Regions from separate parts of the Levilactobacillus zymae genome, predicted to be linked through region 1. Evidence: predicted binding sites of a transcription regulator. Region 1 holds the regulator's gene; each other region holds the start of a gene.
What was found. Region 1 encodes NrdR, which represses ribonucleotide reductase genes. Its sites were predicted from a motif close to ACACNATATATNGTGT; they were not measured.

Region 1 (9,940 bases):
GTACCTCAAGAAGCTGTTAACGGCGCGGGGCATCAAGACCTACGAACTGCCTAACTACGAAGCCGACGACATCATCGGGACCACGGCCAAACGCGCCGAGGCGGCCGGTTTTACCACTACGATTGTGACCGGAGACCGGGATTTGACCCAACTGGCCGACGAGCGGACCACGGTGGCGATTTCGAAGAAGGGCGTTAGCGAAATTGAACACTACACGCCAGCCTATGTCAAAGAAAAACTGGGCGTGACGCCCGAACAAATCATTGACATCAAGGGTCTACGGGGCGACACGTCCGACAACTATCCCGGCGTGACCGGGGTGGGGCCGAAACGGGCCGTCGACTTGATTGACAAGTACGGCAGCGTCGAGGGCGTTTACGATCACATTGACGAGATCACCGCCAAGAAGCTCAAGGAACACCTCATCGAAGATCACGATAACGCCGTGCTGTCGAAGCAGTTGGCAACCATCAACCGGGACGCACCGGTCGAACTAACGTTAGACGACCTGGTCTACAACGGCCCTGACATGGACGCGTTAGTGGCCTTTTACCAACAGATGGACTTTCGTAAGTTCTTACAGGGTTTATCCGTGGACGGTGAAACGCCCAGCGCTTTACCCGGGTTACAAGACATCGCCTACACCGAGTTAACAGCCGCGAACCTCAGTAGCGTTCAGCTGGACGGCGAGTGTGCCTTCTACCTGGAAATGGACGGGGATAATTACCACCTGGCCGAGTTTGCCGGGTTCGTGATTGGCGCTCAGGACCACTGGTGGGTCAGCCGCGACGTGCAGTTGTTACAAGAAGACCCCCTGAAGGGCTACCTGGAAGACGCCCAACGGCCTAAGCAGGTCTTTGACGCCAAGCGGACCTACGTGGGCTTAAACCGGCTGAATATCACCTTAGCCGGCGTCGACGGGGACCTCTTGTTGGCTTCGTATCTGCTGAACACCTACGATAACAGTAACGACCTGGGCCGAGTGGCCGCCGAACACGGCTACGATCAGGTCGAGACCGACGAAGACGTCTACGGGCGGGGCGCCAAGCGCGCAATTCCGACCGACGACACCGTTTTCTTCACCCACTTAGCCCGCAAGGCCCGGGCCATCGAACACCTCAAGGCCCAACTCTTCCAGGACCTGGAGACTAACGACCAGGTCAAACTGTACCGGGAGATCGAACTCCCGATGGCCTTCGTGTTGGCCCGGATGGAAATCGCCGGGATCACGGTGGACGCCAGCGAACTCGAGGCCATGGGCAGCAAGTTCAGCGAACAACTCGCCGAGATTGAACAAACGATTTACAACGAGGCCGGCGAAGAATTCAACATCGGTTCACCCAAGCAACTGGGCCACATCTTGTTTGAAAAGATGAGCTTACCGGTGATCAAGAAGACCAAGACCGGATATTCCACGGCCGTGGGCGTCTTGGAGAAGCTGGCGGCCGACGCGCCAATCGCCGAGAATATCTTGAAGTACCGCAAGATTGCGAAGATCCAGTCGACCTACGTGGAAGGCCTGCTGAAGGTGATTCACCCCGACGACCACAAGGTCCACACCCGCTACCTGCAGACGCTGACCCAGACCGGCCGGCTGTCGTCCGTGGACCCGAACTTACAAAACATCCCGGTCCGTAGCGAGGAAGGGAAGGCGATCCGCAAGGCCTTCATTCCGCGGCATCCGGGCTGGCAGATCTTCTCGTCCGACTATTCGCAGATCGAACTACGGGTGTTGGCCCACATGAGTCACGACGCCAACATGCAGGAAGCCTTCCGTGAGGGCCAAGACATTCACGCGGCCACCGCCCGGCGGATCTTTAAGTTGGGTCCCGATGAGGAAGTCACGCCGAACATTCGGCGGCAAGCTAAGGCGGTCAACTTTGGGATCGTCTACGGCATCAGTGATTTTGGGTTGTCCCAAAACATTGGCATTCCCCGCAAACAAGCTAAACAATTTATTGACACCTACTTCGAGGAATATCCGGGCGTCAAGGCCTATACAGAACGGATGGTCCAGCTGGCGCACGAACAAGGCTACGTTGAGACCATCGCGCACCGGCGGCGGTATTTGCCGGATATCAATTCCCGGAACTTTAACCAACGTTCCTTTGCCGAACGGACGGCCATGAACACCCCCATCCAGGGGAGTGCCGCGGACATCATCAAAATTGCGATGATCCGAATGGAAGACGCCATCAAGGATCTTCAGGCCACGATGCTCTTACAGGTCCACGATGAACTGATCTTCGAGGCCCCTGCCGAGGAAATGGCGACGCTGGAAAAGCTGGTTCCGAAGATCATGGATTCGGCCGTGCAACTGGAGATTCCGTTGAAGGTCGACAGCCACTATGGGCCGACCTGGTACGACGTGAAGTAGGCGGAAAGAAGGAAAACGTATGCCAGAATTACCAGAAGTTGAAACGGTTCGGCGCGGGCTGACCCAGTTGGTCGCTGGCGCCACCATTGACCACGTCGAGGTTCTTTACCCCAAGATGGTCACGCCCGAGCCGGAAGTTTTTACGGCCGAGCTGATCGGTCGCCAAATTGAAAAAATTGACCGGCGGGGCAAGTACCTGCTGTTTCGGTTCAGCGGTGAGTTGACCATGGTGTCGCACCTACGGATGGAGGGCAAGTACGACGTCCAACCCGAGGGTAGTCCCGTGACCAAGCACACCCACGTGATCTTTCACCTGACCGACCAGCGGGAGCTGCGCTACACGGACACCCGCAAATTCGGCCGGATGCGGTTAGTCAAGACCGGCACGGAGGCCGAAGCGCTGCCGTCGTTAGCCAAGATGGGCCCCGAGCCCACGGCCGATACCTTGACGTTAGCCTACATGCAAAAGATCTTCGGCAAGTCGCATAAGATCATCAAGCCGTTCTTGTTGGACCAGTCGCGCATTGCGGGGTTGGGCAACATCTACGCCGATGAAGTGCTCTGGTTAGCCAAGATTAATCCGCTGACCCCGGTGGACACGGTCACGACCGACCAACTGGAAACGTTGCGACAGGCCATCATCGCCGAAATCAAGAAGGCCATTGCCGGGCACGGTACCACCGTGCACTCCTTCTCGACGGCTTTCGGGGAAGCCGGACAGTTCCAAAACGATCTGCACGTCTATGGTCGGGAGGGCGAACCCTGCGATCGGTGTGGCACCGAAATCGTGAAAATCAAGGTTGCCCAGCGAGGGACGCACTATTGCCCGCACTGCCAGCCCTTACCACCATCGGCCGAGGGGATGTTTGACGATGACTAGAGTCTGGGGATTGACCGGTGGGATTGCCACCGGAAAGTCGACTGTGAGTGCCTGGCTGAAACAAGCCGGCATTCCCATTATCGATGCGGACCTGATTGCTCGCGACGTGGAAGCCCCCGGGACGTTGGGGCTAGAAGAGATTGCAGCGGCCTTTGGCGACGACTATCTCCAGGCCGATGGGACGTTAGATCGGCACAAGTTGGGCCGGTTGGTCTTTAGCGATCCGGCCCAGTTAGCCCGGCTTACGGCGATCACCACGCCGCGGATCCAAGCCGAGATTCGCCGTCAACTGGCCGAGTACCGTCGGCGCGAAGCCCCGTTAGTGGTGGTCGACGCGCCGACCCTATTTGAGGTGGGGTATCTGCAAGACTGGGTCGATCAAATCATGGTGGTCGTGGCCACGCCCGCGCAACAAAAGCAACGCCTGATGGCCCGTAATGGGTTGTCGGCGGCCGAAGCGCAAGCCCGCATTGACCGGCAATGGCCGCTTGCCCGGAAGGTGGCGGCGGCGGACACGGTGATTGATAATCGCGGGGACATTACCCAAACGCACCAACAAGTGGTAAAATGGCTTGACGCGAATAAATTTTAACCAGTACACTTAAAGTAAAATGAGGTGACCAATTATGCAGTGTCCGCACTGTCATCACAATGGCTCCCGGGTCGTAGATAGTCGTCCCACCGACGACGGCCGGGTGATTCGTCGCCGTCGGGAGTGCGAGAGCTGCGGCTTTCGGTTCACGACGTTCGAACGCGTGGAAGTTACCCCGTTACTTGTGATTAAGAAAAACGGGACGCGCGAAGAGTTTAACCGCGAAAAGATCCTACGGGGCATTATCCGTTCGGCTGAAAAACGACCGGTGGGCATGGACGCCATGACCGCCATCGTCGACGAAGTGGAAAACAAGATTAGAGCACTAGGCGTTAACGAGATTTCAAGTCAGGTGATTGGCGAGTACGTCATGAACCGGCTGGTCGACGTGGATGAAATCGCCTATATCCGGTTTGCTAGTGTTTACCGGCAATTCAAGGATACCGGGGTGTTCTTCAACGAATTGAAGGATATTTTGGATAAGGACAAACTGAAAGCAGATCAAAATCATCACCAAAAGGGGCAAAGTGAGGCGAAGTAGGCAATGGAGGATTCTTGGCACCAATTAAGTCCCAAAACGGGCTTCGTGGTTCGCTTAGCCGATCGCCTAACGGAACAAAGCTGGCAGACGTTAAGTCAGCTGTATCAACCCGTGATTGGACCGCTGGCCGCTGGAGCGTTTAGCGGTCTCTTTTGGTTACCCCAACGGGAGCACCTCCACCGCCACGCGGTCTTGTTAGCGACGTTGGGCGTGGACTTGGCGCACTTTTATGATGCTCGAATTCGCTTGGAGGCCACGGGCTTACTGACCACCACGGTCGACCGGGTAGATGAGCTCACCACGTTTACCTATACGCTGCACGCCCCGTTGTTACCGACGGCCTTTTTTAACGACGATTTGTTAAGCGTGCAACTCTTAGACGCCGTGGGGGAGGACTTTTACCGGGAGTTGGTGACCCAAAACACCCTAGCCAGTGCGCCAACTTCCGGTCAAGATATCACCAAGACCTTTTTGGACGTGTTTCAGGTAGTGGGGGGAGAGCTCAAACAGCTACCCGCTGCGGTGACGAGTAGTCGCCAACACTTTCAGGCCACACCCGCGACCCCACAACTGGGGGACGTGGCCACGGACTTTGATTGGCAATTGCTGGGCCAAATTCTCGAACATTCGTACGTGGATACGCGGGCCTTACAGACTCACCGAGCGTTATTTTTAACGGAACACGCCACTTACGGGATCGATGAACCCACCATGGCACGGTTTATTGGAGAAGCGACTAATCTGGCGACCAACCAATTTGACGCGGAACAATTCAAACGCTTAATTGCCCAGCAGTTTGGACAAGCTCACCGTGGGCAAACCGTTAAGGCGGCTGTGACACCGCCGGCAGCCGCGACCACCACGACGTCCGCCCAGCAGGCGTTGATTCAGGTAGCCACGGCCACACCCCCCGTCAATTTTTTACAAGCGATTAAGAAGCAGACCGGGGGCTTTATTACCGATGGCGAGCAGCGCATCGTGCGGGACCTAGTGAGTCGACAATTATTTCCCACCAGCGTACTTAACCTGATGATTTACCACGTGTTGGTCGACGAGGACCGGGCTACGCTGAATAAGAATCTTTTGGATACCATCGCAAACGATTGGAGTAAGGCGGGAATTCAGACGCCCACGCAGGCCATTGACAAGATCCGTGACCGACAGAGGGCGGCGCAACAGCCTAAATCCCGCCGGACGGGCAGTCGGCGCGGGACCCCGACGGTTAAGGAAACGTTGCCGGATTGGGCGAAAAAACCGACGAAGGACAATCCGGTACCGACGGGCAAACCAGCCCAGTATACGGCCCAACAGAAGCAAGAACTCGCCGACCGGATTGCCCGGTTTAAACAGCGGCGTGAAGGAAAGGAGGAATCCTGATGGAAGATATCAGCAAAACGATGCAAGACATGATGAGTAAGCGCCATTTGAATCGTAATTACCGGCAGTTGATGGACCAGGCGTTTGCCGATCCGGAGGTCACGGCTTTTATTCAGGCTAACCAGGCCGACCTTGCGGAGGACGTTTTGGTCCGTTCGGCTTCAAAAATCTACGAGTTTGTCACGGAACGCGATAAAGTGCGGCAGGGTGGTCAGACCTTTGCCACGGGGTACGAACCCCGGTTGATTGTTGCCAACCATCTGCTCGACGTCGCCTACGTCCCGACGGCAGCAACCATGGAAAAACAGGCGCAGCAGCAGTTACAACGCCGTGTGCGGGCCATTGCGATGCCGAAAGATATCCGTAATGCGGAGCTGGATAATTTCGATAACGATAACAACCGTATGGAAGCCTTAATGGCAGCGACGGAGTTTATCGATAATTACGAGAACAGTCCCCACCATCGCCACCAGGCCCTGTACCTGTCGGGGAGTTTTGGCGTCGGGAAAACTTACTTACTAGCGGCGGTTGCCAACCAATTGGCCGCCGATGGGTTTTCCAGTACGCTGGTTCACTTTCCGAGCTTTGCGGTCGAAATGAAAAACGCCATCTCCAAAAACGGGGTCGGTGACAAACTGGATGCAATTAAAAAAGCGCCCATCCTGATGATCGACGATATCGGGGCCGACGCCATGTCCGCGTGGGTCCGCGATGACGTGCTGGGCGTGATCTTAGAGTACCGGATGCAGGAGGAGTTGCCGACGTTTTTCAGTTCGAATTTCTCCATGGCCCAGTTGGAAAACGAACACTTACGAATCTCCACGCGCGGGGATGACGAACCCCTGAAGGCCCAACGATTGATGCAACGGATTCGGTTCTTAGCGCGAGAAATCGTCATGGTGGGAGCAAATCGCCGGCCACAATAAAAATGACGACTTATCCTTGACAAGGGGTAGCCGCGAGTGTTTAATAGACGTTGAGGCAACAAATGCTTAGACAAGAGATACGATTTTAGCGGTGACGTTTCCAGGAAGAGGGAACCTTGATTGGAAGTTCCCTTAAACGCCCGCTAGGATTACCGCTCTTGTAGCAGTCGAAAGGAAATTTTCGGCCGGTCCGTTCCGTTATCGACGACTAGAGTTCACGGGGGCGCAGTCTCCGTGAAGAAGATCGGGTGGAACCACGTTATTGACGTCCCCAGTGTCCTTAATTGGATGCTGGGGACTTTTTGCGTAGCTACTCAAATACAGAAGAGGGAGATCAGATATTATGGCAGATATTTCTATCAAGTTCCCCGACGGCAAGGTACAAGCCTTCGCCGAAGGGACGACGCCGCAAGACGTTGCCAAGTCCATTTCAATTAGTTTAGCAAAGAAGGCCGTTGCCGCTAAGTATAACGGTGACTTGGTCGACTACCTGACCCCACTGAAGGGCGACGGCGACATCGAAATTGTGACGAAGAGCGACGCCGCGGGCTTAGGGGTGTTACGCAACACCGCCGCAGCCTTGCTCCGGATTGCGTTAAAGAAGGACTTCCCAGGAATCCGTTTGGGGGCTGCTAGTGCCGAAGAAGACGGCTTCTACGTGGATACCGACAAGGACGACCAACAAGTTAGTGCCGACGAACTGGACGCACTGGCCGTGGTCATTGAAAAATTAGCCAAGGATAAGTTAGACATCAAGCGGATCTCCTTAAGCAAGGACGATGCTTTGGCCCAAGCCAAGGATGATCCGTTCAGCACCGAGTTGATCAAGGCGGTTGCTGGCGACCAAGTACCGTTCTTACAGATTGGGGATTACCAAGTCTTAAGCGATGGGGCCCAACTCGCCAACACCGGCGACGTTAAGCACTTTAAGCTATTGTCCGTTGCCGGCGCTTACTGGCAAGGCAAGTCCTCAAACCCAATGCTCCAACGGATTTACGGGACCGTCTTCTTCAAGGATGGCGACTTAAAGGACGACTTAGCTAAGCGGCAAGAAGCTCGCGAACGGGATCACCGGGTCATCGGGAACCAATTGGACTTGTTCTTCGTTGATCCTAAGGTCGGGGCCGGCTTACCTTACTGGATGCCAAACGGGGCCACGATTCGGCGGACCATCGAACGTTACATCATCGACAAGGAAGTCGCTAACGGCTACCAACACGTGTACACCCCAGTGCTAGCTAACCTGGACCTTTACAAGCAATCTGGTCACTGGGCTCACTACCGTGAAGACATGTTCCCACCAATGGACATGGGTGATGGCGAAATGCTGGAATTGCGGCCAATGAACTGCCCAAGCCACATTCAGATTTACAACCACCACATCCGTTCTTACCGGGAATTGCCATTACGGATCGCTGAACTTGGGATGATGCACCGTTACGAAAAGTCCGGTGCCCTGAGTGGGTTACAACGGGTTCGGGAAATGACGTTAAACGATGGACACACCTTCGTGGCGCCAGACCAAATCCAAGACGAATTCAAGCGCATCTTGAAGTTGATGGTTCAAGTCTACGCGGACTTCGACATCAACGATTACACCTTCCGCTTGAGTTACCGTGACCCGAAGAACACCGAAAAGTACTTCGACGATGACGAAATGTGGAACAAGGCACAACACATGTTGAAGGGTGCCATGGATGACCTGGGCTTGGATTACGTCGAAGCCGAAGGGGAAGCAGCCTTTTACGGTCCAAAGTTGGACGTGCAAACCAAGACGGCCATGGGGAACGAAGAAACGTTATCCACCATTCAATTGGACTTCATGTTGCCAGAACGCTTTGACTTACACTACGTTGGGGCCGATGGTGAAGAACACCGGCCAGTCATGATTCACCGTGGGCTGGTTTCCACGATGGAACGGTTCACCGCTTACCTGACCGAAATCTACAAGGGAGCCTTCCCAACCTGGTTGGCACCTAAGCAAGTGACGATCATCCCCGTTTCCGAAGAAAAGCACGGCGCTTACGCCGATAAGTTAGCTGCTGCAATGAAGGCGGCCGACATCCGGGTTAACGTCGACAAGCGGGGCGAAAAGATGGGCTACCTGATCCGGGATGCCCAGACGCACAAGATTCCGTACACCTTGGTTGTTGGGGAACAAGAAATGGCCAACAACAGTGTCTCCGTGCGGAAGTACGGTGAAGACGAGGCCGTTTCAATGAGCAGTGACGCCTTCATGAAGGAAATCTTGGCCGACATCGCTTCTTACAGTCGTGAAGGCGACGCGAAGGGCGAAGAAAGCAAGGTTGAAAAGAAGCTGGATCAAGATAAGTAACACAAAAGCTGGACTAAAAAGTGCGATTTAAGGGTTGTTGTGATGACCGTTTCTCTGCCAGGCTAAACGGTGATCTACCGGAACCATTAAAGCTGTAGTCGCAATTAACCGCTAAAAGGTGGTTGACAAGCTCAATCGATCCTGATATGATGGTTGAGTTGAGAAATTAAGCAGAGGCTACCGCTTCTCGCCTAGTGACCCCATGTTGCTGGGCTGGATATGCACGTTAATTCCGTCATTTAGACTGGAATTTCTTGCGGGAGCCGTTTGATTTTCATCAAAGGTTCCCGCATTTTTTGTCTCATGTGATTCTCAAGATTATTTTGGAGGTGGATTACCATAGCAAACGACACGATTGTCAACGAGGGAATTCGCGCACGCGAAGTTCGGTTGATTGCCGACAACGGTGACCAATTAGGAATCAAGTCCAAGCGAGATGCATTGCAGATTGCCGAAGACGCCAACCTCGATTTAGTTTTGGTTGCACCGAAAGCCAAGCCACCAGTAGCCAAAGTTATGGACTACGGAAAATACCGTTTTGAGTTGCAAAAGAAGCAACGTGAAGCGCGTAAGAAACAAAAAGTGGTTAGCGTTAAGGAAGTTCGGCTGAGCCCGACCATCGATACCAATGACTTTAACTTTAAGTTGAAGAACGCTAAGAAGTTCTTGACGAAGGGTGAAAAGGTTCGGGTGTCGATTCGGTTTAAGGGCCGGGCAATCACCCATAAAGACATTGGTCGTGAAGTGTTAAACCGGATGGCGCAGGAAACTTCTGACGTCGCCACGGTGGAACAACGGCCTAAGATGGACGGTCGGAGCATGTTCTTGATGCTGGCGCCCATCGCTGAGAAAAAGTAAGGATTGATGCGGTAATCATTTGCGATTACCGACACAAGGAGGATATTTCGTACT
Region 2 (9,940 bases), 1.6 Mb from region 1:
GGTCGATGGCCGCAGAGAAGGCTTTACGAACGTTGACGTTCTTGAAGGCCTTGACCTTCTTTTCGTTCAAGTCCAGGCGTTGCGACCCGGTTGGCAGGCGCTTAACGAAGTTTTCGTTGTTCTTGTTGTTCTTGACCTGTTGGCCGTTAAGTAACGTCTCGTCGGTTTTCTTCGAGTTGAAAAGGTTGTAGCTGGTCGTAGTGCTTTCGGTGACCTGTTCGTTGATCTTGGTCAGGTGAACCGCGGCTTTATCCCAGTAGGTGGGGTTCTTCGCCAACGTCCAGGACTTGCTGGTCCCGTTCCACTTGGTCAGACGGAAGGGGCCGTTGTAGACCGTCTTGTCGGCCGTGGTTCCGTAAGCCTTGCCGTACTTGGCGACGGCCTTTTGGTTGACCGGGTAGAAGAGCGGCCAGGCCAATAACTTCTTGAAGTAGGACACGGGCTTGGTCAGGTTGACGGTCAGCTTGTAGTTGCCATCGGCTTTGATGCCTAGTGAACTCAACGGTTTCTTGCCCTTGTTGACGGCTTCGGCATTCTTGACCTGATAGAGGTAAAAAGCGTCTTGCGAAGCGGTCTTCGGCGCTAACGTGCGTTGCCAGGAATAGACGAAGTCCTTGGCCGTAACGGGTTGGCCGTTGGACCACTTGGCGTTCTTGCGCAGGTTGAAGGTGTAGGTCTTGCCGCCGTTAGTGACCTTGGTACTGGTGGCTAACGCGTTCTTGGGGGTCCCAGATTTGTTCAAGCGGTACAGCCCTTCTTGGGTGTTCTGTAAGACCGTGAAACTCAGGGTATCGGTGGCCTTGGGGATGTCGTTAGCGGCTAATTCGGAGCTAACGGTCCAATTCAATTCCTGTTTAGCGGCGTACTTGGCGTTGCCACCGTTGCTGCTGGACTTGGCCCCACAACCAGCCAGCGTGAGTAGTGCGAGTGTGGATAATCCTAAATAAATTCCCTTATGTTGCATGAACGCCATCTCCTCTAGAAAACTAAAAAATCGTCCTTATGTTTGATTACATAAGGACGATTACTCGCGGTACCACCTAATTTCACGTTGAACTCACATTCAACATCTCCGTAACTTCTGTTGCCAAAAGTCGGTGGCGTTAACGGGCCACAAGTCGAAATGGCGGCTTGCACCGCGCATTCTGCCAGCCAGGCTCATCTTCGTCGTTAAGTTGTAAGCCACCTTCTCAGCTACCGGTGGTCTCTTTGCTTAGCGGAAACGACTACTCTTCCTGGCGTTGCTTTAGTTATCTGTTTTTCTAATGTGACTCTAACAATAGCCTGAGGAACGGGACTTGTCAACCAGAAAATTCTAATTTTTTAAAGAGATAACTGCTAAAAGCAGGGCTATACATAGAAGTAATGGATGAAGATATTTATTAAAAAACACTAATTAATATTAGCGATGGGGTGCTGGGTGGGTTAATTAATAATTAAACTACCCAATCCAGTTATAATTATAGTTGAGGACGGGTTTGCGACTGTTGTAAGTATAATAATGACCGTGCACAGTGGCCTTTAACCCCCACTTTATTAGCATTGAAACGGCGAACGTAGATCGTTTGGTGTTTACCGGTGATGGGTTCGTTGTAATATAATTTATAGGTTTTGTGACCTAATGATTTGTAGTATCTAACATGGCTGTAGTATGTATCGGCATAGGTTGAGCCGCTAGCAAAACCGTGCTTCTTGCCCCAATAAAGGCGGGCATATTCGTAGGTTTTACCCTTAATGGTTTGGAACTTGGTATGCCGTTTGAACTTTCCCAATAGGGCCTTGGGCATCCCTTTATGGGTCGTGGCAGCATTAGCGGTAGTCACGGGAAACGCGGGAGCCACCAATAGGGCACTGGCGATAACTAGCAAGATATGAGATTGAGACATGAGGACACTCCTTCATTGAGTAGCTGGACGGCGACAATACAAACCAGGTGGGACGACACGGTTAGCCAGACCGGATAATCCCGTAAAACGCAGGTTAAGCATAGTTGGTTGTGATTAATAAGTCAATCCATCTACTAAACACATGATTGATTACACATCTGGTGAATGGAATCTCAACAATTACTTTCGAAAATAACTGGTTGCGGTTAAAGCAAAAATGGCCATTATTCCTAAACTTGGAATAATGGCCATTTAGACGTTAATGTTTATAAACTGGATACGTGCGAGTAAGCAGGATTAATGCACTAATTTATCCCACAACACCACGTCGCCGGTCTGTAACGACTGGGGGACGTTGATGATGCGTTGGTTGGAGCTGCCTCGGAATTGCAGACTGAGATCTTTCTCAGTTTCCAGAAAACGCCCGTCGACCAGGATGTCGATTAGCGACAGGAGCTTTAATTTGTCGTCAGAATCCTTTAACAGTTCGTCCCAGTAGTACCCCGACCAGGACCAGATATCCTTGGTGTGGCCGAATTCTTGGCGGACGCGTTCGCAGATGCGAATGGCGACCTGGGTGTTGAGGAAGGGTTCACCGCCCAGTAAGGTTAAGCCCTGGACGTAATCCTGGCTGAGGTCTTCAATGATCTGGTCTTCCAGGTCTTGCGAGTAGGGTTGACCGTAGTGGAAGTTTTGCGCCGCCACGTTGTAACAGCCCGGACAATGGAAGGGGCAGCCGCTGAGGTAGAGACTGCAGCGGACGCCTTCACCATCTACGAAGTTAAAGGCCTTGTAATCCGCGACGTATTGCTCACTTAAGTTCGCGGCTAACCATTCTTTGGGCATCGGATTGTTTGGCTTTTTCGTAGGTTGCGGCATGTTTAATCATCTCCGGAGACATATTTTTGCGACGGGACGCGATTTCCACGTGCCGTCCGTGAACCATCGGCCGTTGTTGGGGGTTGCCCAGGTAGCCGCAGGTCCGCTTGACCACGTCACAGAACTTGGGATCGTGGTTGCCACATTGCGGGCAGACGAAGCCGCGGGCCGTGGCCGTGAATTCACCCTTGAACCCACACTTGAAGCATTGGTCGATCGCCGTGTTGGTTCCTAAGTAACCCACGTGGTCGTAAGCCCAGTCCCACACGGCTTCGAGGGCTTTGGGGTTTTGACGCAGGTTCGGGTATTCGCAATAGTGAATGAAGCCCCCGGAAGCGTACTGGGGATAGACCTCTTCTAGGCCCAGCTTATCAAATGGCGTGGGGTGCTTGCGGACGTCGTAGTGGAAACTATTGGTGTAGTATTCCTTGTCCGTGATGTCGGCGATGCGGCCAAATGTGGCGATGTCGTCGCGGCAGAAGGTGTCGGTCAACGATTCGGCCGGCGTCGAATAGAGGCTGTAGTGGTAACCGCTGGCCTGCGCCCAGGCGTTGCACTTTTCGCGCATGGCCCGGACCACCTTTTCACCAAAGGCCCGCGCGTCGGGATTGTTCTCCCAATTCGGCCCGAAGAAGGTGGTGCAGACCTCGTAGATGCCGATATAGCCCAGTGAGATGGTGGCCCGCTGGTTCTTAAAGAGCTCGTCGACCGAGTCGCCGGCCTGCAGCCGCTTGCCAAAGGCACCGTACATGTACAGTAGTGGGGCGTTTTCCGGGCGGGCCTGCTTGGTCCGTTCGATGCGGTAAGCTAGGGCTTGGTGACAGGTAGCCATGCGTTCTTCGAAGATTTCCCAGAAGAGACGTTGATCGCCGTGCGCGGCTAACGCAATTCGCGGCAGGTTGACCGTGACCACGCCTAAGTTCATCCGCCCGGAGTTAACTTCTTGGCCATTCTCGTCGCGCCAACCTTGCAGAAAGGACCGACACCCCATCGGCGTCTTGAAGCTGCCGGTGAGTTCCTTGATCTTGTCGTACATCAACAGGTCGGGGTACATCCGCTTGGTCGAACATTCGATGGCCAGGGCCTTGATATCGTAGTTGGGGTCGCCGGGTGCTAGGTTCAGCCCGCGTTTCAGGGTGAAAATCAGCTTGGGGAAGATGGCCGTGCGGTGTTCGCGGCCCAGTCCCTTGATGCGGATCTCTAAAATTGATCGTTGGATGGCCCGTTCGATCCAGCTGGTCCCCAGACCAAAATTAACCGTGGTGAACGGCGTTTGACCCTGGGAGGAGTACAAGGTATTGATTTCGTATTCCAGCGCCTGCATGGCGTCGTAGATGTCCTTCTTGGTCTTGCTACGCGCGTAGTCGTCCCGTTTCTCGGCGGCCACCCACTTCTCGGCATCGGCGAGGTGCTTGCGGTAGTTCTTTTCGGCGTAGGGAGCCAAGAGTTGGTCGACCCGGTTGGCCGAGCAACCGCCGTATTGCAGGGAGGCCACGTTGGCGATGATCTGCGACATCTGCGCCGTGGCGGTCTGAATCGAGTTAGGCGTTTCGACCTCGGCGTTCCCAATCTTATAACCGTTGGCAAACATGCCGTCGAAGTCGATCAGACAACAGTTGGTTTCCGGCGTGACCGGGGAATAGTCCAGGTCGTGCCAGTGGATGTCGCCACGCAGGTGGGCCTTAGCCACCAGGTCGGGGAGCATCTGTAGGCCCAACGCCCGGTTAGCCGCCCCGGCTTCCAAGTCACGTTGGGTGTTGAACACGTTGCTGTCCTTATTCGCATTTTCGTGAACCACGCTATCGTCGCGGTTGAAGAGTTTTTCGATCCGTGCCTGAACGTTAGTGGCTTCGGCAAACCGGCGTTTTTGGGTGGTGAAGACGTCCTGGTAACGTTTGGCTGCTGGTGCCAGGTTGAGCTGCTCAAAAACCAGCAGTAACGTCGCGCGGAGGTCGCGTGTGTCGATTCGTTTGGCCGTCTGGTAATGGTCCACCAGGGCCTGCTTGACAGCGTGTTGCTGATCGGCGTCGAGTGCTAGTTGTGAAAGCACGAAATTTAATTTATAGGGATGGAATTTGGTCTGGGTGCCGCCGCGTTTGATGACCGGCAGTCCTCGTAATTGGTCTAAAACATCCGTTGAAGTCGTCTGCATGCAATCCCCACTTTTCTGTCAAAATAGCCGTCGTCACACAACGATTTGTGTGACCGGCGGTAGCTAATACTATATATGGTAGCTCATTTTTGATTCTTTGCCTATCGGGTTTGTCACAGAGCCCCAAGAATGGTTAAGGGGTCATCTCCGGCTAATTCGTTTTCAGGGTCGAAAAAAGTGCCGGGGTAAGCCCCGCCAAGACCGTTCCGGAAATTCACGGGAGTGGTTAAACCAGCCGATGATTTTCAAACCAGGGAAATGCGACATTGACCAAACCACTACCACCCCCAGATTATTTTTGCGCAAAAAAATAAACTCTCTGATACCAACTGGGTCATCAGGGAGTTTAAGTTATGCTAATTCTGCGTTGTAGGGAATCGGTTTACTGTAGTAGTAGCCTTGGGCCATCTGTGCGTTATATTCTTGGGCTAAGATTCCGTCTTGCTTATCTTCGATGCCTTCCAGAATAAAGTCTAGCTGGTAGAGATCGGCAATCTTGCGCCAGGTCTTTAAGCTATCCAGCAGTTCGTCTTGCCGGTGTTGTAGCCGGAAGTTCTGCATGGCAAACTTGATGGTGTCCATAAACGGCATGATTTCCTGAGTTCGTTGGCCCCAGGGATTATCGGTACCGACATCGTCGAGACTGAGTTTGATCCCAAATGCACGGTAAATGGCCACGTACTTTTGAAGTTCCTCGAGTGTGGGGGCTTCGGTTAGTTCAATGACCAGGTTGAGTCCCTTGACGGACTTGGTGAGATGGATCAGGTTACCAATCGTCAACTTATCGGTAAATTGTTTACGGTTGAGGTTGAATGAAATCGTTGGATTGTCCCGGTGATCCCGAAAGATGTTGACGATTTCTTGATAGGAGAGTGAGACTTGTTGTTCCATCGGGATAGCGTCAAAATTGGTCGGTGTTTCCCAATAATCATGACAATACGACCGCAATAGAAGCTCGTAACCCATCAGCTTTTGCGTCATCGCATTCACTTGGGGTTGGACAAAAAAACGATACATATACATTAAGGTCCCCTTTTCTATAAACTTTTAAGGTATAAATATTTGCGACCATTATACCGCATAATCAATCAAACAATTAAAATATTGGCTGGCCAATCTGGCTAATGTGTAACGCTGTTTCGGGGAGAAAACGTTTTTTTAAGCGAAAAGCCGATAATTGCGATTGATGAAAACGATTTATACGTGGATTGAAAAAGTTATCATGGAAAGGGATATACAGTTATGCATCTTTATTTTTCCTGATGAGTTTAAACGCAATCAAACATTGGGGGGCGCACGTTGCGGCACCAGCTATTTGGTGAGACCAAAAAAGTCCGGGCGTTTAGTCCCAGACCTGGTGGTGCATTGACCTAAATTCAAAGGTTCAGTTCGTACGCGAGACGCGCGTTGTCCTCGTGATTGGCGGCCGGTTCGTCCACGTAGATTTTACCGCGGTGCTGGTAGCCGAAGCTGGTGGCTAATCCCTGCATCCGTTGGTTTAACGCGTGGGTGTCGATCCGGAAGTTCCGGATGCCTTGTTGGTAATACTGGCTGACCAGGTTCGAGAGAAAGACCGAACTGAGGTGCTGACCGGCAAAGGCGGGACCAATCGCAATGCGGTGAATGGTCATGTAGGGATCTACCGTATTGGCCCAGTGGCCCCCGGTGATTTCGCGGTAGTTCGGATCGTCGGCCACGATGGTAGTTGCCGTCCCAGCGACCTGATCGTCGACGATGAGCACCCAGCAATTTTGGGCGGCGATGTCGCGACGGAGGGTGGTTTCGTCCGGATAACCGTCCTGCCACTGCGGACTCCCGTCGGCCTTGAGCATGGCCTTGGCGTGGTCGATGATGGCCATGATGGCCGGTAAGTTCGCTGGGGTGGCGCGTTTGATGTACTTTAGACTCATAAGTGAAACCTCCCTAAATCAATAGTTTGGTTACTAGAATACCACGAACGCGGGGAACCGGAACGAAAAGTTGGAGCTAAAAGCTTCTCCTGGGCGGACGAAGAAGGTACACTGGGCACGACTAAGAAAGGTGGGAACCTAGATGGAGATTCGAGAAGCAACGGCTCAAGACGTTGCGGCGATTGCCCGAATTCACGTGACCAGTTGGCGGGTCGCCTATGCTGGTAAGTTACCCCAAACGGTGGTGGCCCAACATAGTTACGCCCAACGACAGAAGCTGTGGCAGCAACGTTACCAGACAGACGGGGTCCTGGTTGCCGAAGACAATCAGGTGATTCTGGGCTTTATTGCTGGGGGACCGCAGCGCAGCCACCCAGCCATAAATGACACGTATCCACAGGAAGTCTACGGCCTGTACGTCGATCCGGCACGCCAGCAACGGGGTGTGGGGTACCGTTTGTGGCAAGCCCGGGTGGCCGATTGGTCGGGCTGGACCGCCGATTGCCTAGCCAGCAACCATTCGGCGCTACGTTTCTATACTCGCCAGGGCGCTCAGCTGGTCCAGGCAGGGGAGTACGTGGCGGAACGGCAGACCTTCCCAACTAGGGTGCTAGGGTTTCAACGTCCCGTAGCAACGGCGCAGGATGAAGAATCGGCCACATGACCTGAAGGACACCAAGCGGTAGCGAAATTTCCCGGGTGGGGTGTTTCGCTACCGCTTTTGGTGAGGCGTAGTTAACTGACGGAACTTAGCGCAGCTGTTGTTGCGCGGCGGCCAGCATTTCCGCCGTCTGGTCGTTTAACAGGGGTGGCAATTGATCGAAGTCGAAGTATTTCAGGTCCAACGTTTCGTCGGTGGCGTGCTCGAGCGTGTGGCCGCCGATGGGCGCAACCAGGTAAAGCTGGCAAATCACCTGGGTGACGTCGCCGTTAGGGTAGCGGGTCTCCCCTTGGTCAAAGACCCCGAGCGACTTAACGATTTTTACGTCGATGCCGCTATCTTCCTTATATTCGCGCACCATGGCCTGGGCGTAAGTCTCGCCGTATTCTAAGTACCCGCCAGGTAAACTCCAATTATGGGTGTCGGTCCGCAGGTTTAACAGGACCTGTTGCTGATCGTTGAGGAGGACGCCTCCCGCGGCGTTAAGGATGATCGGTTTGTGGCCCACCAACGCACGAATTTCTTGAATGTAATTTGCCATGAACGTCCCTTCGCTTTCTGTCTGAATTAGCTTCAGTTTACGCGAAAGTCAGGGGAAAACCAAGTCATCTCACGGTGGTGCGGTTTAGCCATCGTCAACGGTCAATGCCGGTTATCTGGGGCTAGTCACGTGGGCACTGGTTCGGTACACTCGACCTAACGAGAAAAGGAGTGTGGAGCCATGACACGATTAGTCACGCAACACCCGCAAGTTTACTTGGCGGGACCTTGGTTTAGTGCGGGGGAACCGGAACGGTTGGCCCGGTTGGAAGCCCTGATGGACGACCTGCAGATTAGCTATTATTCACCGCGCTTAGACGGAATCGATCTGACACCGGACGCCACGGATGCCGATCGCGAGGCGGTCTTCATCGACAATACGGTTCATCTGAAGGCCGCTAAGCTGGTGTTGGCCGCCATTGACGATAACGATACCGGGACCATCTGGGAAACGGGGATGGCCTTTGGTCGGGAGATTCCGGTGGCGTACTATGCCGAAACCTTGCGCGACGGGGAGACCTTTAACGTGATGCTGGCGAAGTCGGCGGTGGCCGTCCTCCAGAACCTTTCACAGGTCAAGGCCTTCTTACGGGAGCCAACCACCGATCAGTTTGCCTACCACGGGGCGATTCGCTAGGTCGCCACGGCGAGCGCGGAACCAGTTGCCGTTGGACGCACGGTTCAACACCCAATATTTGGCGACACCAACGAGTCTGGGACTTTTGTCCAGACTCGTTTTTTTACTGCGCAGGTTGGCCGCCACGGGGACACGGTGCGGTCGCCGATAGTCCTTGGTCCAGTAGGTTAACGGATCGCTACTTAGACAGGTTATTGACGTTACTAACTAAAATACATCAAGACCGCACGTAACGGCCTTAACCCCTAAGTCGGACGGTCACTGAGCGGTGTTCATTGGAACAAACCTTAGGGCCACAGTTGGTTCGGCTATTAACCATTAAGGTTAGCGGAAAGACGAAAGGTTTGCGGCTGAACTAGTCATCGGTTAAATTTAAGGCAATGTTAGAAAAGGTAAGCGGGTGGTGAAATAACGGGATTACACAATTCGCCCTAGATGGATATGCTTAATTTATGAAAGCGATTACATTTAAGGAAATAACTAGCCGCATTTAAACTAATTGGGGGAGGTTTCATCATGAAGAATTGGCATTTATGGAAGCAGCGGGTTTCTTACGGGGCTACCGATATGGCCGGAAACCTAATTTGGCAGATTGTGGGTCTGTACTTACTGTTCTACTACACCACGGTGTTAAAGATTTCGCCCGCTTTCGTGGGGACGTTATTCTTGGTGGTTCGGGTGATTGACGCCTTTGACGGGTTGTTCTTCGGGTACCTGATCGACCATACGCATTCCAAGTACGGGAAGTCGCGACCCTATTTCCTGTGGTTCGGGATCCCGTTGGGGCTGTTGACCATGCTCTTGTTCTTCAACCCGTCTTTTGGGGGGAGCAAGGTCTTTCAACTGACCTGGATTTCGATTGTTTACACGTTGTTTAGCCTGGTCTATTCGGGGGCGAATACGCCAATCACGGCGATCCTTCCCGCACTGACGAACGACCCGGACGAACGGACGAATCTAGCTAGTGCCCGGATGGTGATGACCAACATCGGGACGGCCGTGATTGGGGCCATCTCCTTACCAATGGTCGCTAAGTTGGGGAACGGGAACAGTCAACTGGGCTGGTCCGTGTGGGCCGTCATCATCGGGCTGGTGATCATGGGCCTGTTTACGTTGGCCTTCTGGAACCTAGAAGAAAATGACGAACTTCCAGTCGAGGAAGCCGAGGCGGAAGGCGTCCAACTGCAGAGCCACTTATCCGTGAAGGACTCGCTCAAAGGGGCGATTAAGAACAAGCCGTGGGTGATTCTCAGTATCTGCTTCATCCTATTACAG
Region 3 (9,940 bases), 1.2 Mb from region 1:
TACCGCCATAGGTCGGGCCGATTGCCGGACCAATTGCGGTCACCAGCGTCCCAATCCCAGTCATCAGCCCCAGGCGACTTAGCGGAACCTGCTCTAAGATGATGTTGAACATTAACGGCAGCGCAATCCCGGTACCGAACCCTTGAATGGCCCGACCGGTAAGCAGAAGGGGAAAATTCGGCGCTAATCCGTCAATGACGATACCGGCGATGAACAAGAGATTGGCCGTGATAAACAGCCGTTTCAGCGGGAAACGACGTTTGAGATAAGACGAAATGGGCACGATGCAAGCCACAATCAAAAGATAGAGTGTGGTCATCCACTGAACTGTGCCGGTGGTGATGTGAAATTGTTGCATCAGCGTGGGGAAGGTGATGTTCATCGCCGTTTCCACGATAACGCCGCTCAAGGACATGAGCCCGGTCGCGAGCACCGCGCCAATGACCCGCGGTTCGATGCGATCAGATTTTGTTCGACGAGTTGCCATGAAAGACGTCCTTTCTAAATTACCAATGTTTAATATTTTGCAGAGCCTGCCGAAATCCAGCCGCCGCCTCGCTTGAAAGACCGGCGACCATCTTGGCGTCCTGCTGCTGTAAGTGAGTCGTAATCACGGGGACCAGTTCGCGGCCCTTCGTGGTGAGTTCGAGTTGCCGCTTACGACTATCGCTGGCCGCGACCACCCGCGTAACCAGTTCACGGTCAACCATCCGCCGAACCAATAAGGACGCCGTCGACCGTTGAATCTCAAATTCACGTTCGACGTCGACCTGGTAAGTTGTGGTCGCCCCCCGCCGCGCTAGGTAATCAATCACCGACATCTGCATGCCGGTCAACCCGTACGGGCGAGCGAAGTTGTTCAGTTCCAGATTCATCTGATTGGTGGCGTCACGTAACAATCCGCCTAACCGTGGTGTCATGGTTTCATCTCCTTTTTGTTAGTCAGCTAACAATTATAACGCAATTTTCTGAAAATACAACGAGAATTATTGCCGCAGCCCATAAAAAAATTGCTGGTGAATTCACCAACAATTTTAAAGAAATTAAGGTATAGACCTGTATTTTTACCAGAAGTGCCGGTGGCGCAGGTACTGGGCAATTCCCACCATGAACCCCACGGTAATCGCGATGGTGAAGATCCACGAGATGGGGCTGTTGGCGATGGGCAGCTTCACGTTCATGCCGTAAAACCCGGTCACAATCGTGGGGATGGTTAGCACCAACGACCAAATCGTTAAGAACTTCATGGTGTCGTTTAGGTTATTGTTCAAAACATTGTTGAACGTACTGGAGATGCGATCCACAACGTCGGCCTCGGTAGCCGTCATTTCGGAGGTCTGCCGAGCTTCGATCACGGCATCCATCAGCAGTTCGCGGTTCTTATCCGAAAGCTGTTTGCCAAACGGCGTGTTGTCGAGATTAATCACCATCATGGTGTTGTTGCGTGTAGCGCTGACGAAGTAGGCCAGGCTTTGTTGCAGGTTGGATAGCGCGATTAAATCCTTGTTGTCGGGCGATTGATTCAATTGCCGGTCCAACCGATTCTGTTCCGCATTGATCCGGCGAATCGGATCGATGAACTGGTCAAAGAGGATAAAGAAGCTAATCAGCACGAACTGGTTGGTATCCATAATGGTCTCCCGTTGCAGCTTCTGCTCAAGGAGTTCATTGACCCACTGCGTTCGCTTGGTTGTAATGGTGAAGACCCGGTTCCCCTTTAGTAACAACGTAATCGGTCGGGTGATCGACCGCTGGGCCACTTCGTCAATCACCACGGGGACGTGGAGGACGAACAGCTGGGTGTTGAGGTACTCGTCGCGGTCATAGTGGGAGCGCTCATTTTCATCGGTGACGTAGGTCAAAATCTCGTCGGTCAACCCGTAAGCCTGCTGGAGCTGTTGCCGATCGGCATCCTGTTCCACCAACGTTTCGACCCAGACCAGGCTTTGGTCGTCCGTTCCCAATTTGCGTTCGACAATCATATGCGCGTCCTCCATCTTTGCTAAATATAAGTTTAGTGTACCACGCGTCCTGTAAAAAAGTGATGCCGGTCGCTAAACCCGCACCACTTTCCGTCAAACTTAATGAGTCTCGTGTGCCAATTGTCCCACGTAAGCCGTTTCCTGGGCCATGACGCGGTGACGTTCCTTCTCGTTGTACCACGGCGAAATCGTGAAGGCCAAGATGTCGTTAACCAGATAGATGGAACTATTGATGAACATCGCCAGCGTGGCCGACCCCTGCCGGAAGGAAATAAACCACAGAACCATCTGGGCCAACCCCGAGGCTAACCACCAGATATACTGGTTGTTGAACCGCAAGAAGCAAATCACCCCAGCGGTCAGGCTAATGGCAAAACTGATGGCATCGATCCAGGGCCGCGGGTCGTCGGTAAAGGTCCCGATTCCCCAACCGGAGACCAAGTAAATGACCACCGTCGACGTCAGGGCAATTACCCAGCTACGCCCGGTAAAGCGCCGAATCTTGGCGGCCATGTTGACGTTCCAGTTGGCACTGATCAACACGGGAATGTCCAACGTGGCCACGTAGGCCAGTTGTTCGAAGATGCTGAGATAGTTTTTCGCTGCGTAGCCGGTAATGATAAAGCAAATTGCTGACAGCACCCCCAGGACCCCGTTGACGGACTTAGCCGCGTTAATGGCCAAGACGCACAGGACACCCAAGGTGGTGCCGATAAAGGTCAGGATGGTGAGCGGCGTGATGGCTTGGCCGACCAGCGTCATGACCTGACAACCCAGGCTAAAGAAAAATAAGTAATAGTTCTGTTGGGGCCAACCCTTTAATTGGTGGGCCAAAAACTGAAAATAATGTTGCATGCGAAAAACGCTCCCTCATCGTTTAATTCGCCACATGTGGTGTTTTATCCGGATTGTTTTTTAAAATAAGCACAATATATTGTGTGTTGCTTTTTGGGCAACGATTACGATTATAGCATGAAAATCGTCGCTGACCAGACCGTTGGTTAAATTGTTTCATGCCTGATTGGGGATAAGAAAGCGATATCATCTGCCAGGTCACCGCTGTGAAACAGCCTGACGTTAATTTGGCTTTCCTCACACAATTGATAATGTGGGGTAATCTGCTGCTAAAAAAATAGCCTTCCATAAGGAAGACTAGTGATGGATATATAACATTTTACTTATCGAAAGCTATTCTTGTTTAGCGTCAGCCGTTCCCCTAGCCGTCACCGCAGCTAGCATTTGGGTCAATTCACCCATGGTCAACGGACTGCCACTATCATCCAACGCAACGGAACTCATCAGCTTGGTGGACGATTGCAACACCTTATAACAATCAATTTCCAATTGTTCGCCACTGGCCGTTAACGATAACGGGCGAACCCGCCGGTCGGTTGATTCATAACTTTGTACCACGTACCCGCGCCGAATCAATTGAGAGATCCCTCGCGAAACGGCCGCCCGGGAAATCCCCCGACTGTCCGCCACCGTGGCGGACGTCAGCTTACCCGGTTGCGCCAGAATTTGGTGTAGTATTGCGAATTGGTCCACCGAAATCCCCGTTATTCGTTGGAACCGCGTCGCCGACTTTTCTAGCTCACGCTTTAAAGCCATGTAAGCTTCAAAAAAACTTTCTGCATGTACAGTCTTACTCTCTGCCATTGTATCAGATCCTTATCTCCGCTTATCGGTCAGGGGTCCAAAGATGAACATGGCCGACTAATGATTAAATAATTCACAACCCCATAAAATTATCTATACAATTGATAATAAAGAACATTTAGGTAAAAAGCAAGGGCTATACTCTTAAATTCCGTATAAAAGTGATATCGTAAACCTTTTCAAGGCCACGAGATTTTAGTCAGATGTTAAGCTCGTCTTGCTTATCCCAGCTGGCGAAGGTGATACAGTCGGGCTTCCCAAGGTTGAATTTGTTGGGCATCCGAATCTGAATCAACTAACAAGTTGGTTAAAATAAGTTCACTGGTGGTCAAATCAAATTCCTGAGTCGTCGCAATTTGACTACTCATGTTGACCATGACCAACCAATTGTCACCATTGTATGTTCGCCGGTAAACATACAATTGATCATCGTACGTATCAATGAGTTCGTAACGCCCCGTTTGCAAGGCCGGTACGGACTTTTTCACTCGAATCAACTGTTGATAAAAGGTTAGCACCGAGAGCGGATCGTGGCTTTCGCGCGCCACGTTCCGGTGCGTGACGTCCGGGCCCATATCGATCCACGGCTTTACGGTGGAGAAGCCACCGTACGCTTTGCCGGTCCATGGCAGCGGCGTCCGGGCATTATCCCGACTCTTGGCTGCTAATTGTTGCAGCACCGTGGCTGCCGGCACTCCCGCAGCACGTTGCCGTTGGTAGTAATTGCAGCTATCCAGGTCGCGGTACTGGTCAATCTTGGTGAATTCGGCATTAGTCAGTCCGAGCTCTTGCCCCTGATAGATAAACGGCGTCCCCTTCATCAACTACCACATCCCCAAGGCCTGAGCCGAACGGCGGGGATAGTCGACCGCGTCCCCGTAATAGGACACGGCTCGCGGCAAGTCGTGATTTTCAATAAATAAGGCACTCCAACCGTGTCCCTCTAAGGCAACCTGCCACTTGGTCAGGTTGGCGCGTAATGCGGCGACCGGCAGCTTCGGTTCGGCCATCTCCCAAAAGTGAACGTGGTCAAATTCCAACAACAGATCGAAAAAACCGGTCTGGGGGTCCAACCATTGTTTAGCCGTTGTCATATCGACCCCACCGGCCTCCCCAATCGTGAGCAGCTGATTAGCGGTCAGTACCGGTCGGAGCGCCGCCAGATACGGGGTCACGCCCGCCAAGTCCTGGTAGTACCCCGTGCGTGGGTTCGCCACGTCGGCAAAATCGGCGCGCTTCTTGAGGTGGGTGACCCCGTCCAGCCGAAACCCGTCCACTTGGCGATCCGCCCACCACTGAATGATGGTTGCCATCTCGTGTTGCACCCGCGGATTTTCCCAATTCAAGTCCGGTTGGGCCGGAGCAAACGAGTGCAGGTAGGCCTCGTGCGTCGCCGGATTGGCCTGCCAAGCCGACTCACCGAACACGGACTGCCAATTGTTCGGCGGCGTCTGTCCGTCGCTGGGTTGCCAAATATAGTAATCGTGGTACGGATTAGTCCGGCTTTGTCGCGCTGCTTGAAACCACGGGTGTTGATCCGAGGTATGGTTCAACGCCAGATCGATGACCACCTTGATTCCGGCGGCGTGCAGGGCCGCCACTAAGGCATCAAAGTCAGCTAAGGTTCCGAACTGCGGGTCAATCCCACAGTAGTTGGTCACATCGTAGCCACTGTCCACGTGCCCGAACGGATAAAAGGATGCTAACCAGACGAAATCAACCCCCAAGGCCTGCAGATAGGCGATCTTAGCTTGAATTCCCGAGAGGTCCCCCATCCCGTCTTGATCACTATCCAAAAAGCTTTGTGGGTAAATCTGATATCCTACGGCTTGGCGCCACCATTGCTGCGCATCGGTCATGGCCATCTTCCTTTCGTGGACTGCTAGATTTGCAACCGGTTGTTTTTACAATATCGAATCGTTTGCATTCGCTTTCAATTGTAACTTTTATCGCCGCGTTTGTCCGCTGGATTATCGAATTTTATGGTCGCGCTTCGCTTGTTGATGATACGCCACCCCCCACCCCGTCGTCTAGGGGTTTTGCTTGATTTTATGAAATCTCGTTGTAATTAATATTATACTAATAGAATATTTCGTTATAACTTATCCAGCAAAAACGCCCGGTCCGCCGCAAAAGCCGGGAAACCGAGCGCTCATTCTAATCTCTGACGGAAAGTCACTAGCCAACCAGTTCTCGTCAGCCAGCGCTATACCCTTTCAACATAAATCGAGATGGGTTAATCAATTTTACGTTTGGGATTCAACAAATTCATCGGGTCAAACAAGGTCTTGATCTGGTGTTGCAGGTAGTCCACGTTGTCCCCCAATTCGGGATTGTTCCACTGGTTCTTCATCATCCCCACGGCGTGTTCGCCGGAGATGGTCCCGCCCAGTTCCAGGGTCTTCCGGAAAATGCGTCGCAGGGCCTCCAGCACGGCCGTCGGGACTTCGGGTTGGTCTTGCGGCCACACGAAACTGGGGTGCACGTTGCCGTCGCCCGCGTGCCCGGCGGTGTAGATTTTGAGACCGAGGTCTTGGCCCACTTGCTGGATGTAGTCCATCATCGGTGCCAACTGGGACAGTGGCATGGCCATGTCTTCCATCAAGTGATTCTGACCCGCAAAGACGGCCGGTAACATGTCGCGGCGCAGTTGTTCCAACTGCGCCTGTTCAGCGGCGTCGGCGGTCACCTGGACGTGTTGGCCGTGGTACTTGGCCAAGAGGTCTTCGAGAACCTGGACGTTGTCGTCGCTACTGCCGTCTAACCGGAAAATCAACATGGCCCCGCTATTGTCGGCGTAGTGGGTCTTCTCGTAGCGGTCCAACGCAATCACGGTGTTGCCGTCCAAGGCTTCCAACATGGTCGGGTAGACCCCGGACATCCGAATGGCGGTGACACCCTGAGCCAACGCGGCCATGTCCTCAAAGAAGGCCAGGCCCATGATCGACTTTCCCAGCGGAATCGGCATTAATTTGACCGTAATTTCGTAAACGATGCCCAGCGTGCCCTCGGAGCCCACGAATAACTGGGTCAAATCGTACCCAAAGGCCTGTTTCAGGGTCCGGCCCCCTAACGTGACGGTCCGCCCGTCCGCCAAAACGGCCTTCAACCCCAACACGTTATCCTTGGTGGCCCCGTAACGGACGGTGCTCATCCCACCGGCGTTGGTTGCGACGTTGCCCCCGATGGAGGAAAACAGCTTGGACCCAGGATCCGGCGCGTAGAACAGTCCCTGCTTCCGGGCTTCCTGGTCGAGGTCGCCGTTCACGACGCCGGGTTGCACCACGGCCACGGAATCTTCCTTACTGATTTCTAAGATCTGATTCAGCCGCCGGGTCGATAGGATAATGGCCCCGTCGATGCCGTCGGACCCCACCACGGTACTGGTCGCGGTCGTTTAGGGCACCACCGGAATGTGGTATTTCCGGGCCACGGCCAAAACGCCCTGGATGTCCGCCACACTTTGGACCTCGACGAACGCTCGGGCCAGGCCGCTTTCCCCACCGGACGCGTTGGGGTTAAAGGATTGTTTCTTCAAAATCGCCGGATCCGTGGTCACGGTCCCGTCCTGGACCCGCGCAGTTAAATCAGCAAGGATGTCATCATCCGAATACGCACTAAAAACTGTCATCAGCTTTACCTTCTTCGTTAGGATAGATTCAAACTTGCGATTATTATAGAACTAAATTTTAACCAAACCTAGCATTTTTATCTTTGGGTCAGACCAATTGAAAGCTTGCGGTTACAGGCTTTCTACCCATGAACCAGACCAAGACCAGCTGGGCAACTCAAAAGTGACCCTGATTCCAACTTCGGGAATCAGGGTCACTTTGACGTTAGCTTAGGCTAACTGCGTAAACTGTTTATTTTCCAAGCGGTATTGATGGTCACACTGCGCGGCCACGTCCGGTTCGTGGGTCACGATGATCACGCACTTTTGTTGGTCGTGGGCAATCTTCTGGAACTGGGCAATCACCGCATTGGTGTTGTCCTCGTCCAGGTTCCCGGTGGGTTCATCGGCCACCACCAACTTGGCATCGCACGCCATGGTGCGGGCAATCGCTACCCGTTGTTGCTGACCCCCGGAGAGGTGCTGGACGTTCCGGGTAATCAGGTCTTCGCCGATGCCCAAATCCCGCAGAATCTGACCGGCGTAGGCCTTGTCCCCCGCGTGTTCGGCATTCGTAATCGCCATGGCCGTCAGCAAGTTGTCTAACGGCGACATGTAGGTGAACAGGTTGTAGGCCTGAAAGACGATGGCCACATCATGGCGCCGATAATTGGTCAAACCAATCTTTTTTAGGGACCGGTCGCCCAAAAAGATTTCGCCGTCCTTGGGGCGGTCGAGACCGGCAATCAGTGACAGGAAGGTGGTCTTCCCGGTCCCACTGTGTCCGAGAATCGCGTAGGACTGGCCCACTTCAAATTCCAGGTTGACGTCTTTAAATAGGGGTTGGCTGGTATCTTGGTACCAGTAACTTAAATCCTTGGTTTTTAACATGGTCCGCCTCCTTAAGAAATCAGCACTTTACGGGGTTCGAGTCGCAGAATCCCGCCCGACGCAATCATGATCGACAGGAAGGTAATCGCTAGCCCAAAGCCGCCTAGTTCCGCCAGGTCCACCGCACTCACGGTGATGGCTAACTTGGTATCGGCCTTCGTCGTGCTATTGGATGACGATCCGGGACCACCCGTATGGCCGCTCTGGCCACCGGGCTGCCCGCCGCCTTGGTTACCGCCGCCCGGTTGACCGGACGTGGTACTCGTAGTTTTGGTGGTCGTGGCCGTCTGGGAGACCAGCTGGCTCCCCAGCTGGTTACCGACAAACTTGCCACCGGCCCCGGCAATCGCTAGGGCGACGACCAGCACCATGATCATCTCGGTGAAGAACTGCGCGACAATCTTCCAGCGCGCTTCACCCAGTGACAGCAGCACCCCGATTTCAAACCGGCGTTCGCGGATCATCAGGATGACGATCAACGCCAAGATAATGGTCCCGGCGATGGCGACCAGCCAAACGATCTTGTTGGCAAAGCTTTCGACACTGCTCATCGACGCCTTGACCGTCTGGTAACTGGCATCGTCGGTACTCAACGTGTACTTGCTGGTACTGATCAGTTGGTTACCGGCCTTATTCACGCTGCTGACCTTGCTAGGCGTCGTCACGTTAAAGGTCACGGAATCCGCCGTGCCCGCGTACTTGCTACCCTTGATGCTATTGGCCAGAGTGTAGGATGTGTAAACCGTGTTCGACGGGTCGGTACTCATCGGACCGGCCGTGCTGGAAGCACTCGAGCTGGCCTTGTAGATCCCGACAATCTTGACCTTGACCGTGGTCTTGCTCCCGGTCGTCTGCTTAAAGGTCATGGTGTCGCCAACGCTTAAGTTGTTCTGACTCGCCAGCTCCTTTTCGATCACCACGTGGTTGGTATTCTTGTCACTTGCGGTGATGCCGCGCCCTTTCACGATCTTACTTTGCTTATCGCTAAAGTCGCTGGTCAGACTCGTTGCCGTGACCCCATCGATCTGGGTGTCACCGGAACTGCTACTGCCGGACTTCATGCCACCGGGGCCGCCACCGCTACTCCCCATTCCGGTACTGGTCGACACCGTATCGTAGGACTTGGCGTTCGCCGAGGTGGTACTGGTGACGTTATAGCTGCCGACGTTGCTTAACTTGGCAATCTTGGTCGCGTCACTTAACTTCACCGGCGTCAGCGTCAGCTTAGGGCGGCTGCTGGTCGAACTCGACGAGCTGCTGCTTTTACGCATCTGCTTGAACGCCGCTTGCCGGTTCGCCGACAGGGTCACGGTGGCCCCCACATCGGCCTTCGCCTGATTGGTCGCCTTAATCGCCGCGCTTCGGATCAATAACCCGGCTAAGACGAACATTAGGATCGCCGCCGATACCAGAATCAACAGTATCGACCGGCCCTTCTTGGCCCAGACATTTAGCCAGGCCCGTTTACAAAAATTCACTTGGGTCGCCTCCATTCACTTTTTGACAGGGGTCGTCAAAAGCCATGTTACGGTTATAGCAAATGGGGCTTATCGTTAACTAAAAATGATTGTGGCCGTTAATAAACCGTTAAGCCTTGGGTGCCGGATGGTGCCAGTGCAGCCAGCCTGACCAGAGCGCACAGATCAGACTCAACCCTAAAAAGAACGCCGCCACGGAACCCGATAGCTGCTGCTTCTGCGCGGTCGTCACCACCCGAAAGAACGGTTGGTCGTTAAACCACCACAGGACCAGTGCGTCCAACAACCAGACGACCGTTAACCAATGGAGTGCTTGTCGC

Region 2: nrdD (anaerobic ribonucleoside-triphosphate reductase) is a predicted target of NrdR. The motif match lies at 4,984-4,999, and genes of this name have one in related genera.
Region 3: pnuC (nicotinamide riboside transporter PnuC) is a predicted target of NrdR. The motif match lies at 2,907-2,922, and genes of this name have one in related genera.

The regions. Positions count from the first base shown of each region.
Region 1 covers NZ_JAVLAS010000001.1:1,841,414-1,851,353, reverse strand. Annotated here, with positions in the region: gene polA (DNA polymerase I) at 1-2,377, shown strand, start outside; gene mutM (bifunctional DNA-formamidopyrimidine glycosylase/DNA-(apurinic or apyrimidinic site) lyase) at 2,397-3,257, shown strand; gene coaE (dephospho-CoA kinase) at 3,250-3,849, shown strand; gene nrdR (transcriptional regulator NrdR) at 3,884-4,390, shown strand; gene RI501_RS08640 (replication initiation and membrane attachment family protein) at 4,394-5,767, shown strand; gene dnaI (primosomal protein DnaI) at 5,767-6,693, shown strand; gene thrS (threonine--tRNA ligase) at 7,037-9,028, shown strand; gene infC (translation initiation factor IF-3) at 9,383-9,886, shown strand.
Region 2 covers NZ_JAVLAS010000001.1:210,051-219,990, reverse strand. Annotated here, with positions in the region: gene RI501_RS00885 (peptide ABC transporter substrate-binding protein) at 1-964, opposite strand, end outside; gene RI501_RS00880 (hypothetical protein) at 1,461-1,886, opposite strand; gene nrdG (anaerobic ribonucleoside-triphosphate reductase activating protein) at 2,184-2,765, opposite strand; gene nrdD (anaerobic ribonucleoside-triphosphate reductase) at 2,698-4,917, opposite strand; gene RI501_RS00865 (EAL domain-containing protein) at 5,269-5,934, opposite strand; gene RI501_RS00860 (GNAT family N-acetyltransferase) at 6,294-6,827, opposite strand; gene RI501_RS00855 (GNAT family N-acetyltransferase) at 6,970-7,491, shown strand; gene RI501_RS00850 (NUDIX hydrolase) at 7,577-8,029, opposite strand; gene RI501_RS00845 (nucleoside 2-deoxyribosyltransferase) at 8,210-8,665, shown strand; gene RI501_RS00840 (MFS transporter) at 9,182-9,940, shown strand, end outside.
Region 3 covers NZ_JAVLAS010000001.1:612,881-622,820, reverse strand. Annotated here, with positions in the region: gene RI501_RS02760 (DHA2 family efflux MFS transporter permease subunit) at 1-487, opposite strand, end outside; gene RI501_RS02755 (MarR family winged helix-turn-helix transcriptional regulator) at 507-920, opposite strand; gene RI501_RS02750 (magnesium transporter CorA family protein) at 1,065-1,982, opposite strand; gene pnuC (nicotinamide riboside transporter PnuC) at 2,082-2,837, opposite strand; gene RI501_RS02740 (MarR family winged helix-turn-helix transcriptional regulator) at 3,171-3,641, opposite strand; partial or broken gene RI501_RS13800 (alpha-glucosidase) at 3,863-5,500, opposite strand; partial or broken gene RI501_RS02725 (FAD-binding oxidoreductase) at 5,878-7,272, opposite strand; gene RI501_RS02720 (ABC transporter ATP-binding protein) at 7,483-8,142, opposite strand; gene RI501_RS02715 (ABC transporter permease) at 8,154-9,620, opposite strand; gene RI501_RS02710 (hypothetical protein) at 9,730-9,940, opposite strand, start outside.